Regions from separate parts of the Micromonospora sp. GCM10011542 genome, predicted to be linked through region 1. Evidence: riboswitches for the same ligand, from Rfam matches in the RefSeq annotation. Region 1 holds a riboswitch; the other holds the start of a gene.
What was found. Region 1 has a riboswitch for cyclic di-AMP ahead of ACFOW4_RS30040 (coiled-coil domain-containing protein). Riboswitches for the same ligand answer to the same signal wherever they lie in the genome.

Region 2: another riboswitch for cyclic di-AMP. It lies ahead of ACFOW4_RS01000 (C39 family peptidase); the one in region 1 lies ahead of ACFOW4_RS30040 (coiled-coil domain-containing protein).

Annotation. Positions count from the first base shown of each region.
Region 1 covers NZ_JBHSBO010000068.1:97,601-104,515, forward strand. The annotation lists gene surE (5'/3'-nucleotidase SurE) at 1-201, opposite strand, end outside; gene ACFOW4_RS30025 (1-phosphofructokinase family hexose kinase) at 198-1,157, opposite strand; gene ACFOW4_RS30030 (SRPBCC family protein) at 1,346-1,813, shown strand; gene ACFOW4_RS30035 (hypothetical protein) at 1,855-2,370, opposite strand; gene ACFOW4_RS30040 (coiled-coil domain-containing protein) at 2,490-3,557, opposite strand; cyclic di-AMP (ydaO/yuaA leader) riboswitch at 3,563-3,694, opposite strand; gene ACFOW4_RS30045 (cation diffusion facilitator family transporter) at 3,838-4,755, opposite strand; gene ACFOW4_RS30050 (HelD family protein) at 4,862-6,915, opposite strand, start outside.
Region 2 covers NZ_JBHSBO010000003.1:90,071-96,985, reverse strand. The annotation lists gene ACFOW4_RS01015 (SDR family NAD(P)-dependent oxidoreductase) at 1-1,011, shown strand, start outside; gene ACFOW4_RS01010 (CDP-glycerol glycerophosphotransferase family protein) at 1,055-2,746, shown strand; gene ACFOW4_RS01005 (alpha/beta fold hydrolase) at 2,748-3,482, opposite strand; gene ACFOW4_RS01000 (C39 family peptidase) at 3,685-4,524, opposite strand; cyclic di-AMP (ydaO/yuaA leader) riboswitch at 4,771-4,910, opposite strand; gene ACFOW4_RS00995 (hypothetical protein) at 5,279-6,043, opposite strand; gene ACFOW4_RS00990 (hypothetical protein) at 6,184-6,666, opposite strand; gene ACFOW4_RS00985 (acyltransferase family protein) at 6,759-6,915, opposite strand, start outside.

The DNA.
Region 1 (6,915 bases):
CAGTTCGGACAGCGGATGGTCGTGCACGATCACCCGCCCGTCCCGTTCCAGCGCGGTCATCCCGGCGCTGGTGCCGCTCGCCTCCTCCAGCGGCGCGGCGACCACCACATCCAGGCCTCGCTGTGCGGCGGCGCGGGCGAGCGCCTGAATGCCCGGGGCGGCGATTCCGTCGTCGTTGGTCACCAGCACCCGCAGCTTCATCGCTCGACCCGTTCGGCCAACTCGTCCGGGGTGATGTGCTCCTGCGGCCGGCTGTCGGCCGGGACCAGCCGGACCCGGTCCACCAGGCCGGTGATCGAATCGAGCCGGCCGGTGCCCAGCCCGTGCCGGGTGACGTTGAGCGCCCCGGCCGCCGCACCGGTCCGGATCGCGGTCCGGATGTCCCCACCACCGGCCATCACGGCGGCCACCCCGGCGGTCATCGAGTCACCCGCGCCGCGCGGGTCGGCCGCCTGCAACCGGGGCATCTCCACCTCGAACAACTCCCCGTCGACCAGCGCCAACGCCGGCTGGTCCGCGCGGCTCACCACCACCGTGTCGGCGCCGCCGGCGTGCAGGTCGTACATGGCCCGGGTCAGCTCGGCGGTGTCCTCGTCGCGGGCGCGGCCGTCGCGGATCAGCTCCTCGTGGCTGACCTTGAGGAAGAACACCCCGCTCTCCAGCACCGCGGCGAGGTGCTCGCCCGAGAGGTCGACCACCACCCGGCCGCCGTTGGCGCCCAGGTCCGCGGCGAAACGTCGGTACAGGTCCGCCGGCACGAGCGCCGGATCGTTGGGGCCGCTGAGCACGCTGACCGGGGCCCGCAGGCCCTCGCCGAGGGCGAGGTTGTACAGCTCGTCCAGCTCGTGCCGGCTCAGCGGCTGCCCGGGTACGTCGACGATCTCCCGCCGGCTTCCGTCCCGGCGGTCGTGGACGTACCCGCCGCTGCCGGAGTCGCGGACCACCACCTTGACGTCGACCCCCTCGCTGACCAGCAGCGGCTCCAGCACCTGGCCGATTTCACCGCCGAGCGCGGTGCAGAGCACCACGTCCACCCCCAGCGACAGCACCATCCGGGCCTGCCAGACGCCCTGCCCGCCCGGATGCAGGTGCAGCTCCGGCTGGCCGCTCGGCTGGTCCACTGTCACCGTCAGCTGCGGGGTTGGCGCGAAGACCATCACGTGCCCGCTCACCGGTCGTACCCGCCCATGTCCCGCCCTCCGTCCGCCGTCAGCCGGTGTTTCCCCCGAACCGGCCGTCATGCGACCAGCGGGAGAACGACGGGCGTCCAGCGGATGACGCGCGGCCGTTGCCAGCCCGACCGGGGTACGGGACGATCGTGCGACCAGCGACGGCGGGAGATGGTGTGCTCAGGCGGGATACCTTCAGTTACACCGTCCAGGCCCGGTGCTCACTGGCCGAGGCGGCGGCGTTGCTCGGCGACCTGACCCGGCAGGGGGAGCTGCACCCGCTGATCGTCCGGGTCCGCCAGCTGCCACCTCGCCCCGGCGCCCGGGCCAGCTACGCGATCACCGACCGGCTGGCGGCCGGGCCGCTGCGCTTCCCGATCACCTACCGGGCGGACGTGCTGATCAACGACGGCGACGAGATCGTCACCGTGGCCCGGCAGTGGCCGGCCACCACGGTGCGTAACCACACCCGGCTGCGGGCCGAGCCGGACGGGCTGGTCCGGATCGACGTCGAGATCACCCTGACCGCGCCGGCCCCGCTGTTCCGGTACGCGTTCCGCGAGGCCCGCGCCGCCCACCTCGCCCTGGCCACCCGCCTCGGCGCCGCTCTCGACCGGACCACCAACCCCCCGACTCCCACCTGACCCGGAGCTGCGCGACGTCCGGGACTCCGGCGCGGGGGCTCCTACCTCCCCGACCGTGCGCCGATCCTGCTGGGGGCAGCCGCACGAGTCCGAGCGGCCCGGCGGCGGCCCCAGGGCTTGTAGGTGGAGAGGACCGTCGCGATGATCATCAGACTGGTCGACACGGCCGGGGCGATCACGAGGTCGGCGCGTTCCCGGGGTGGCAGGGCGGCGCCGAGCGCGCCGGCGTGCCGCAGGTTCGGGGTGAGCAGGAAGAGCACCAACCCGACCATGACGCTGGTGATCACCAGCTTGACCAGCACCCAGCGGTAGCGCAGCAGCCCCCACGGGGTGAGCAGCGCGCTGGTCACGCCGATCAGCCAGACCAGCACGCTCAGCGGCGCGAACAGCACGGTACCGACCAGCGCGGCGACCGGATAGACCACGGCCGGGTCGGCGCCGCGCTGCGCGGCGATGCCGAGGGTGAGCAGCACCAGGTCGGCGCCGAGCCAGCCGAGCGAGGTGACCAGGTGCAGGGTGAGCAGGCCCTTGCGGGCGGTGGGCGAGATCCGAGGCATACCGGCGATGGTGCCGGCCGGGACCGGCGGGGTCGTCCGGTCGTCGACGACATCCCGGGTACGTCCCCGGACGTACCGCGGCCGGTGCCCTCGTCGGATGAGGGCACCGGCCGGGTGGGTCAGTACACGGACAGGTGCACGTGGTTGGTGTGGTCGCTGGACGGGTCGCCGCCCGCCCCGCTGTACGACTTCCACCCGCTGCTGGGCAGCCAGATCTGCCGGTACCAGATCACGTAGAGCACCGCGAGCCGGTCGGCGTTGCGGATGAAGTACGCGGCGAGGTTGTTGCCGTACGTCTTGTCCCCGCCGGTGGCGTCACCGCCGAATCCACCCTTCTGCGCGGCGAAGTCGCACGCCCGCCCCTTCGGGTGCTCGCCCGAGCCGCCATTGCGGTGGCAGGAGACGTACCGGGTGAAGCCGGCCGCCTTGGCCTGGTTGAGCGCGTGCAGGGTGCGCGGGGTGATGCAGCCGCTGGCCGGGGTGGGGTCGTTGACGCTGCACGACTCCGGTGGCCAGGAGCCGTCGGAGTTGCGCGGCGCGGCCTTGGCGTTGGCGGTGGAGGTGCCGCGGTTGGAGCCGGAGTCGGCGGTGGTCCGCGGCTTGCTGGTGGTGGCCACGGTGAGGGCCTTCTCGGCCTGTTCCTTGCGCTTGGCCATCACCGCGACCTGCTTGCGCTGTTCGCGGATCTCGCCGTCGAGCGCGGTGCGGGTGCGGGTGACCTCGTCGCGGGTGGCGAGCAGCTCGCGCAGTGCCCGGTCCTCGTTGGCGGCGACCGCGTCCAGTTGGGCGGCCCGGTCCATGAAGCCCTCGGGCGTGTTGCTGTTGAGCAGCGCCGCCATCGTGCCGAGCCGGCCGGTGCGGTAGGCCACGCCGGCGATCTCGCCGACCTTGCCGCTGCGCTCGGTCAGCTCGGTCTCGGTGGACTTGAGTCGGGTGGCGAGTTGCTGTTGCCGCCGCACCGAGGTGTCGAGGGCCCGCTTCGCGTCGAGGTAGCCCTTGCTGGCCGCCTCGAGCTGGGCCCGCAGCGCCGGAGTGCCGCCCTCCTCGTCACCGTCGGGGGCCGCGGCGCGCTGGCTGGCCGGGGGCGCCGCCGTGGCGACGGTGGCCGGGGCGGCGACGATGCCGAGGGCGAGCATCGCGGCGAGCAGGGCCGCCAGTCGGGCGGCGGGTGGTCGTGCTGGTGCCACTACGCATGTCCTTCCGTCAGCCGCCGACCGGGTTAGCTGACGGGTTCGGGACGGAAGATCCCTACCGCTGACGCGGATGCACCCCGAGAACGTGGTTCCCCGGTTCGCCCGTGCGGGCGATTAGGCGGCGGCCGCCACCGGCGCCGGGTGGGCGCCACCGGGTGGAGGCCGGGTCAGAGCCTACCGGTGCCGGTGGGGCTGCTGCAGCGGTTGTGACGGACGGTGCGTGCGACGCCACGGGAAATCCCGGCGAATGCCTGGAAAACGCGCTGAAATGCCGCTACCACTCGACCGATCCGCAGGCCCCCGGGGCCGCCCCGGGCTCGATCTGCAGCGTGGCGTGCTCGATCCGGAAGTCCTCGTGCAGGGCGGTCCGGGCCGCCGTCAGCACCGCCCCGACCTCCGCTCCGGGCGCCATGGTCAGATGGGCGGAGGCCACCTCCATGCCCGAGGTCAGCGTCCAGACGTGCAGGTCGTGCACCTCGACGACGCCCGGCACGGCGGCCAGGCGGTCGTGCACGGCGGTGACCTGGAGGTGCTCCGGGGCGGCCTGCACCAGGATGCGTACCGCGGCCCGCCCGAGCCGCCAGGTGCGGGGGAGGATGAACACGCCGATCGCGACCGCCACGAGCGGGTCGGCCCACCACCAGTCGGTGACCTCGATGAGCAGCGCCGCGCCGATCACGCCGACCGATCCGAGCAGGTCGCCGAGCACCTCCAGGTAGGCGCCCTGGAGGTTGATGCTCTCCCGGGCGCCCGGCCGCAGCAGGGCGAAGGCGACGAGGTTGGCGAGCAGGCCGAGCGCGGCCACGGCGAGCATCGGGCCGGCCCGTACCTCGGGCGGGTCGCCGAACCGGCCGATCGCCTCGACCACCACGTAGATCGCCACCCCGGAGAGCAGGGCGGCGTTGGCCAGCGCGGCCAGCACCTCCAGCCGGTAGAGGCCGAAGGTGCGCTGCGGGTCGCTGGTGGAGCGCCGGGTCGCGGTGATCGCGGCCAGGGCCATGCCGATGCCGAGGACGTCGGTGAACATGTGACCGGCGTCGGAGAGCAGGGCCAGCGAGCCGGTGTGGAACGCGGCCACCGCCTCGACCACCATCAGGGTGGCGAGCAGCCCGAACGCCGCCCAGAGCCGGCCCCGGTGCTGGTGTGCGGCGTTGGCGACCGACCCGTGGTGGTGGTCATGACCTGCGCCCACGACCCCACCCTCCATCGCCGGTCCCGACCCGGTCAAATGTATGCTCACATCGCTATGTATGCAACTGTACGGCCAGCGATCGGCCGGGAGCGGTGGATCGCCGCGCTCAGTCGACCGTGTCGACGGTGGTGAGCCGCTGGGTGGCCCGGGAGAGCGCGACGTAGAGGGTGCGTACCCCGGAGCCCGGATCCGCGCGGATCTCGCCCGGGGCGACCAGCACGACGCCGTCGTACTCCATGCCCTTGGCCTCCAGGCTGGTCACCACCTGCAGCCGTGGCCCGCCGATCGAGGCCAGCCAGCCGGCCACCTCGTCCCGGCGGGGGACCGGCGTGATCACCCCGACCGTGCCCTCGACCTCCGCCAGCAGCTCGGTGGCCGCCTTGAGCGTCGTGGTCTCCAACCCGGCGGGCGGCACCACCAGCTGGACCGGGTCGACCCCGGTGGAGCGGACCGCGCTGGGCAGCGGCAGGTCCGGGTAGAGCCGCCGGATCTCCGCCGCGGCCACCGCGAAGATCTCCGCGGAGTTGCGGTAGTTGGTGGTGAGCGTGAACTGGTGCCGCTTGCGCCGGCCCAGGGCCTGGTCGCGGGCCCGGGTCAGCTCCTCCGGATCGCCGGTCCAGGCGGTCTGCGCCGGATCACCCACGACCGTCCAGGAGGCCAGGCGCCCGCGCCGGCCGATCATGCGCCACTGCATCGGCGAGACGTCCTGCGCCTCGTCCACCACGACGTGCGCGTACTCCCGGTAGTCCGCCGGGCGCTCCCGGGCCGCGTCCCGGGCGGCCCGCTGCCGGTCGGCGAAGGTGCTCAGCTCGCGGACCCCGCCGGCGAGCTGGAACGGATCCCGCTTGGCCCGGGCCGGCCGCACCGGCTGGCCGAGCAGCGCGTCCAGCTCGTCCAGCAGCGCTACGTCGGCGATCGTCAGCCCGGCGGAGTCCAGGCTCCGGTACGCGGCGGAGAGCAGCCGGATCTCCGCGCCGGAGAGGATTCCGCCGGCGTAGCGGCGCAGCCGCTGCGGGTCGGCCAGCCAGCCGAGCACGTGGCGGGGGTGCAGCCGGGGCCACCACGCCTTGAGGAACTCGCGGAACTCGGGCCGCTCGGCGATCTCCTCCTCGAAGGCCCGTTGCTCCGGCAGCCGGCCGGTGGTGGCGTGCTGGCGGGCCTGCGCCCACAGCGCGGCGAACACCCCGTCGAAGCCGGCCCGGCGTACCTCGTTGCGTCGGGCGCCCCGGGGCAGCGCGCGGTCCCGGATCGCGTCCAGCTGGGCCCGGTCCAGCCGCAGCAGTTGCCCCCGGTAGAGCAGGCGCAGCTCGCCCGGGCCGCCCGGTGCGGCGTCGCGCACCGCCCGCTCCAGCACCCGGCGCATCCGCAGCGAACCCTTCACCGCCGCCACCTCGGGCGGATCGGTGCGGGTGGCGGTCATGCCGGGGAACAGGGTGCCCAGCGAGTGCAGGGTGGCGGTGTCCTCACCCAGCGACGGCAGCACCGAGGCGATGTACTCGACGAAGACCGAGGACGGGCCGACCACCAGGATGCCCCCGCCGGCGTACCGGCTGCGGTCGGAGTAGAGCAGGAAGGCCGCGCGGTGCAGGGCGACCGCGGTCTTGCCCGTGCCCGGGCCGCCCGAGACGATCGTCACGCCGGAACTGGGCGAGCGGATCGCCTCGTCCTGCTCCCGCTGGATGGTCGCCACGATGTCGCGCATGCCCCGGCCGGTGGCCCGGGACAGGGTGGCCAGCAGCGCGCCGTCGCCCACCACCGTCATCCCCTCCGGGGCGGCGGTCGGGTCGAGCAGGTCGTCCTCGATCCGGGTGACCCGCTCGCCCCGGGACTGGATCGTGCGACGGCGGACCACGCCCAGCGGTTGGGCCGGGGTGGCCTGGTAGAACGCGGCGGCGGCCGGCGCACGCCAGTCCACCACCAGGGTGGTCGCGTCCTCGTCCCGGATGCCGAGCCGCCCGACGTGCAGCACCTGCCGGTCGCGCAGGTCCAGCCGGCCGAAGACCAGCCCCTCGTGCTCGGCGTCGAGGGTGTGCCGCCGCTGCGCGGCGTGGAAGACCATGGCGTCGCGTTCGACCAGGGCGCCGAAGGTGCCCACCCGGGCCATCCGGTAGCCGTCCCGCTCGGCGCGGACCGCCGACTGCCGCAGCTCGGCCAGGCGGG
Region 2 (6,915 bases), on a different contig from region 1:
GACGCCGACGACTGCATCACCGGCATTCCGGTCCGCTCGACCCTGCGCCGCGGGCAGACCCCGCAGGCGTTCCGGTCCGGCACCATCCGCGAGGCGTACCGGCTGGCCGGCGGCGACCCCGACTTCGCCGCCACCGACGACTGTGGCGTGGTGCTGCGCTACCTGCCCGGCACCCCGATCAAGGTGATCGACGGCTCGGACGAGAACATCAAAGTCACCCACCCGGTGGACGTACACCTGGCGGACAAGCTCTTCCAGCTCGCGGCGGCGCAGGCGCCCCGGCTGACCGACCACCGCAGCTACACCGAGGAACTGACCGGCCGCACCATCGTGATCTTCGGTGGCAGCTACGGCATCGGTCACGACCTGGCCGAACTGGGCCGGCGCTACGGGGCGCAGGTCTTCCCGTTCAGCCGTTCCAGCACCGGCACCCACGTCGAGCGGGCCGAGGACGTCGAGGCGGCGCTGAAGACCGCCTACGAGGCCACCGGCCGGATCGACCACGTGGTGGTCACCGCCGGGACCCTGGAGAAGGGCGCGCTGGCCGAGATGGACCAGGAGACCATGGACCGGGTGCTCCAGGTCAACTTCGTCGGGCCGGTGCTGGTGGCCCGGCATGCTCTGCCCTACCTCCAGCAGACCAAGGGTCAGCTGCTGCTCTACACGTCCAGCTCCTACACCCGAGGTCGCGCCCAGTACGCCCTCTACTCCTCGACCAAGGCCGCCCTGGTGAACCTGACCCAGGCGCTCGCCGACGAGTGGGCCGAGTTCGGCGTACGGGTCAACTGCGTCAATCCGGAGCGCACCGCGACGCCGATGCGGACGCGGGCCTTCGGCGACGAGCCGGAGCACACCCTCCTCGCGGCGGAGACCGTCGCCCAGGCTTCGGTGGACGTGCTGATCTCCGACCTCACCGGTCAGGTCATCGACGTACGCCGGGCGCCGGGTGGGGTGCCGACCCCGCGGACGCCGGAACAGACGGACGCGGCGACCAGCACGGCCGCCGGCTGACCGTCGGACATCAGTCGGCCACAACGGCGGGGAACGGAGCAACATGCGTGGTGCACTGATCAGGAAGCTGATCGCACGGTGCCTGAGTACCGGTCTGGCGGTCCTCGCGTTCCTCGTGGTCGCGTTGACCGGTGCGACCCTGTGGGGGCTGCTGCTGGCGGTGGCCGCCCTCGCGGCGGCCGGCTGGGAACGGCGCGTGCGGCCCGGCGCCGACACCGTCGCGGAGACGACGCTGATCGCCGCCGGGATCCTCGTCGGCTACGCCCGCCGGCTCGACGCCGGGTTCGACCCTGTGCTGGTCGCCACCGCGCTGGTGCTGCTGGGCCTGGTCCTGCTGGTCGGGCCGCTGCGCGACGCCGGCAACCTGGAGATCCGGGTGGCCAACCTGCCCGTGCGGGCCTGGACGCCGCTGGTCGCCGAGCAGCTCGGCACCGCCCTGATGGGGCTGCTCGCCGTGGTCGCCGGGGCAGCGGCGCTGGTCCTGCCGGCCGCCGTCGCCCTGGTCGCCAGCCTGCTGGTCGCCGCTGGCGCGGGGGCCGTGGCGGTCGACCTGGCCCGGCGGCGGTTCCGGCCGGCCGCCGGCGGCGGACCGGTGGCCCGGGCGCTGCGCCAGCACCAGCCGGAGTTCGTGCTCTACTTCTCCGCCCCGCCCGGCTCCGAGTACCAGGTCACCATGTGGCTGCCGTACCTGGAGCGGATCGGCCGGCCGTTCGTGGTCCTGCTGCGCGAGCCGGAGTTCCTGGCCCCGATCGCCGCCGCCACCACGGCCCCGGTGGTCTACTGCCCCACCCTGCGGGCGATGGACGAGGTCTTCGTGCCGAGCCTGCGGGCGGCGTTCTACGTCAACCACGGCGCGAAGAACAGCCACTGCATCCGGTTCACCCAGCTCACCCACGTCCAGCTGCACCACGGTGACAGCGACAAGGCGCCGAGCGCCAACCCGGTGTCGGCGATCTTCGACCGGATCTTCGTGGCCGGCCCGGCGGCGATCGACCGGTACGCCCGAGCCGGGGTGGACATCCCGGCCGAGAAGTTCGTGGTGGTGGGCCGCCCGCAGGTGGAGTCGATCGAGGTGCGCCAGGAGCCGGTGCGCGGCCTGGCCCAGCCGACGGTGCTCTACACCCCGACCTGGACCGGGCACCACGCCGACGCCGACTACTGCTCGCTGCCGGTGGCCGAGAAGCTGCTGCGGCGGCTGCTGGAGCGCGGCGCGACGGTGATCCTGCGCGCCCACCCGTACACCGCGCAGAACCCGGCCTCGGCCCGCCAGCTCGGTCGGCTGACCGAGCTGCTGGTCGCCGACCGGGCCAGCACCGGGCGGCAGCACGTGGTGGGTGCCGCAGCCCGGGAGCTGAGCCTGGCCGAGTGCGTGAACCGGTCCGACGCGCTGGTCTCGGACGTGTCCGGGGTGATCTCCGACTACCTCTACTCGGGCAAGCCGTACGCGGTCACCGACATGGGCGACGAGGGCGACCGGTTCACCGAGCACTTCCCGCTGGCCGGGTCGGGCTACGTGCTGCGCCGGGACATGTCCAACGTCGACGAGGTGCTGACCGCCCTGCTGGACACCGATCCGCTGGCCGAGGCCCGCTGGCTCACCCGCCGCCGCTACCTGGGCGACTTCCCCGCCGAGTCGTACGCCGAGGGGTTCCTGGCCGCCGCCCGGCGGGAGCTGGCGGCGACGCCGGATCAGGCGACCGAGCGACAGGCACCGTCGCTCTCCCCCACCGCCTAGCTCAGCGGTACGTCTCCAGCAGCGCCAGCACGGCCGCCGGGTCCTGCAGGTGCGCGTTGTGGCCGAGCCCGGGCAGGGTGACGACCGGTACGCCGAAGGCTCTGAGCTGGGCGTCGGTGACCATCGGGTCGTGCTCGCCCCGGGCCAGCAGTACGGGCGCGTCGGTCGCCGCCAGCAGCGCGGCCAGGTCGGGCGCACCCACGGCGAACGCGGCGGGGTCCATCGCCAGCCGCCATCGGCCGTCAACCTGCCGCAGCCCGGCGTCCACCGCCGGGTGGTCCGGCGGGAACAGCCCCTCCAGCCCGGACACCCGCAGGTAGCGGCGGGCCGCCTCATCGCGGCTGGCGAACCAGCTCACCGGGCGGGCGGCGAGCTCGCCGGCGCGGGCAAGTTCGGCCGGCGTCCAGACCGCCTTGATGCCCAGCCCGACCACGGCGTCGACGGCCACCCCCGCGTGGCGGGCGGCGAGTGCCAGACCGACCACACCGCCCAGGGAGTGCCCGAGTACGACCACCCGGTCGGCGACGGCGAGGCCGTGCGCGACCCGGTCGGCGATCCCGGCGAACGAGTACTCCGGCAGCGACGGCGACCGGCCGTGACCGGCCAGGTCCGGTGCCAGCCACCGCCCGCTCCACCGCTCTTCGAGCAGTGGCGCCCAGGGCGACCAGACGTCCCCGGTCGCCCCCATGCCGTGCAGCAGCAACAGGACCGGCTCGCCGCGCAATTTCTCCGCCACGGCCGCAGTCTGTCATGACGCGCACCACCCCGACCACCGGCGATCGCCCGGCCAGACTCGGATCTACGCACCGTCGGTCCATCGTGGAGGATTCGTCACCAATCACCCGGCGTACGGGTTCGTCGCGCTCCGGACCGCCCGCGACGGCAACGGGCGCCGACCCCGCGCAGGGGGTCGGCGCCCGTTGGGCCTCGTGCGTGACTCAGGCGGAGTAGCCCCGGGTGGTCATCCAGTTGGCCAGGTCGATGGTGCTGATCCAGTAGGACGGGTCGGCCGGGTTGGCCGAGTCGGCGATCCGCACGGTCCGGCCCTCGTCCTTGTAGCCCACCACGGCGATGTAGTGCCCGCCGCCGTAGGAGTGCCAGTTGCCGTCGGTGTCGGTGGCGTCCCCGACGATATTCGCCACCACGCCGCGACCGTCGGTGATCGCCCGCACGACGTCAGCCTGGAGCCGGTCCATCTGCGCCGGGCTGGGCGCGTTCGGGAACATCCGGGTCCGGTACGGCGAGCCCTTGACCTCGGCGTTGAGCACCCGGGTGGTGTCCTCGGCCGAGTTGGTGCCCATCTCGGTGGTGCCCAGCTTGGCGCCCAGCTCCTCCTGCGTGCGATCGATGCCGGCAGCGCTGAGCGCGTTGCGGGTGGCCGCCGGACCGCAGTTGTAGAAGGTGTTCTGCGCCTGGTAGTCGTACTTCAGCAGCTTGGACGCCGGCGGCTTCGGCGGCGCGGGCTTACGGGTCAGGTCCGGGTCACCGCTGGTCTTGGCGGCCCGGGAGGCGCTGGTCGGGGCCGGCACGGCGGTGGCGGGCGAGCCGCTGGTCGACGCGGACGCGGCGGCACCCGCCCCGCCCATCGCGGCGGCGTCGCTGCGAAGTTCGGCGGCGACGGTGGTCGCGGTCTGACGGCCGATGGGCGCGTCGTCGGCGTTGGCGAGCAGGGCGCCGGTGGTGGACGCGAGAGCCAGGGCCGCGGCGGACGCGGCGACGATCTGGTACGGGCGCTCGCTGGCGAGACGACGCAGCTGACGCTTGAGAGTGTGCTTCACGGGGTCCTCCACGGGTTCGGGGCGAGAGCGGCGCACCAGGGCCGGGTCGGGATCCGGGTAGGCGGCAGCGCGCGGACCGTGGTCCGCGCGGGTGGTGGCAGCTCAGGTGCACGCCCGGCCGGGCCGGGCTGGAAGGGCGGTGACCCGGGGGGTCAGCTCACCGTCACCGGACGAATGAGCGGGGGTACCGCGACGCCGTGGAGGCGGGGGAACAACCGGGGGGTGGAATGGTGCTGCACGGAATGGAACTCCTTCCGGAACCGCCTACCGGGTTAGCTGACGGATTCGGGCGGGAAGATCGCCCTACCGCGGGCCGTGGCTCGCGGATTCACCCCGGACGTACCTGGGTCCCCGGCTCGTAGATCACGATTAAGCGGGTCGACGCGGCGTCGCCTCTTGCGATCGGTAACCGCATCGGACGAGCGAACACTACTGGTCCTCTCCCGCGCTGCCAAGCCAGGCTCACCTGCGTAAACCTGAATTGGCGCGGCAATTTTTACGCGTTTCGCCGCTGACGTGACTCGATGGGACAAGCGGTTACGGCGGCACCCGGGGTCGACAACCGGACAGCCGGCCGGCAATGACGCCGCATTCGCGTGAGGATTACGCCCGGCCGTGCCAGGTGCCCGTTTCGGTGTCGTGTGACCCGGCTCACGGCATGGTTGGGACGATTTCGGTCTGCGTACCGCAGGTCGGGACCGATCTTCGGCCGGGCGACCCCGGCGCCTGCCCCCTCAACATCAGGCGATGACAGTCAGCCCACCCGGGCCGGACGCCAGCGGGCCGCGGTCGCCGGGCGGGCCGCCGTGGTGGTGGCCGGCCGGATCGGCACCCGGACCGGTCGCAGCCGGGCCGCCGCCGCGTACGCCTCCTCCGCGAGCGCGCGAGCCGCCTCGGCGGCCACCTCGGCACTCCGCCACGCGGCCTGCTCACGCTCGGCCGCGGCGCGATGCGCGAGCAGCTTGCCGTCCCGGATCGCGCGACTCAGCAGCGCCTCCTGCTCGACCGGGTGCCGCCGGGGATCCCACCCGTTGCGGTGCGCGAACACGTCAGTGAGCTGACGCATCGAGAGGTCACCCCGCCAGTGCGCCGCCATCGCCGCGCGGTGCAGGTACCGCTCCCGGGCGGCGTACTCCGTCGGGGTGCGGGGCGTGCGGGGGCTGGGGAGCGCACCCGCGCCAGCGAACCGGCGGGCGGCGCGTTCCGCCTCGTCGTACCCCACCCAGGCCCGCTCGGTCGCCTCCTGAGCGGCCAGCCAGTCGGCGCGACGTCGTCGGGCGGTCTGCGCCGCGCCGGCCGCGGCGACGGCCACCTCCTCGGCGTACCGGCGCAGGTCGGCCGCCTCGACGGCGGCGAGCTCCCGGGCGGTGGGCGTCGGGGCCGGGTCGACGGCCGGCCGGTCCCGCTCGGGGCGAGCGACCAGCACGGTGAGCACGGTCAGGGCCAGGAGGAACAGGGCCGACCAGATGGCGGCGGCCTGCGGAACCTCGGTCAGAAACTGGTAGAGGACGGTCTCCATGGTCGGCACCTCGGGGGAAGAGCGCTGCGGTGGAAGCCGCACGGCCGCCGGGACCGCCGCGGCGCGGGCCACGGCTCGGCGGGGCGGGGTGCGGAGATGGGTGATCGACAGGCGCGGTGGCGGGGCGGGCCCCCGATGACTCAGCGCGCCGGCGGGGCCCGGGAGGCCCGGGTGGCCGGATCGGCGGTACGCGGCAACCACCGTGCCGCGATGCCGGCGGCACCCTCGGCCAGCCCGGCGGCCTCGACGGCGGGCGCCGCCGCGTGCGCGTCGGGTGACGTCGGCGAGCCGGCGTGGCTCACAGCGACCGGGGTCGCCTGGCTCACGGCGACCGGGGTGGCGTGGTCGACCGCGACCGGGGTGGCGTGGCTCACGGCGATCGGGGTGGACTGGCCGACGGCGATCATGGCCGCCTGGTCGGCGGCGCCGCACGGGACGACCCACCCGGAGGACGGCGGGCCCGTCGCCCCGGCCGAGATGTGCGGCGGGCCGGCCTGGGCCGGCGCAGCGGCTGACGCACCGGCGCCGAGGGCCAGGGCGGCGAGCACGGCCAGGCTGGTCAGCAGCCGCGTCGCCCAGCGCGCCACCCACCACAACGGACAGGTGAGCGCGACGGGAGGCACGGCCCCACGCTACCGCCGGCGCCGGCCGCACGCATCGACGCCGGGCGTGTCGGCTGTCGCCGCGCCGGGGCTCCGGTCCAGCATGGACGCGATCAGCGCGAGTCGACGCGTACCCGTCGCCCGTCGTCGACCGCATCGTCGTCGACCGTGGCGGCCTCATCGATCACGGCGGCGTCAGTGACCACGGCGTCAGTGACCGCGGCGTCAGTGACCGCGGCGTCGTCGCCGGTCCGCGGTCGCGGGATGCCG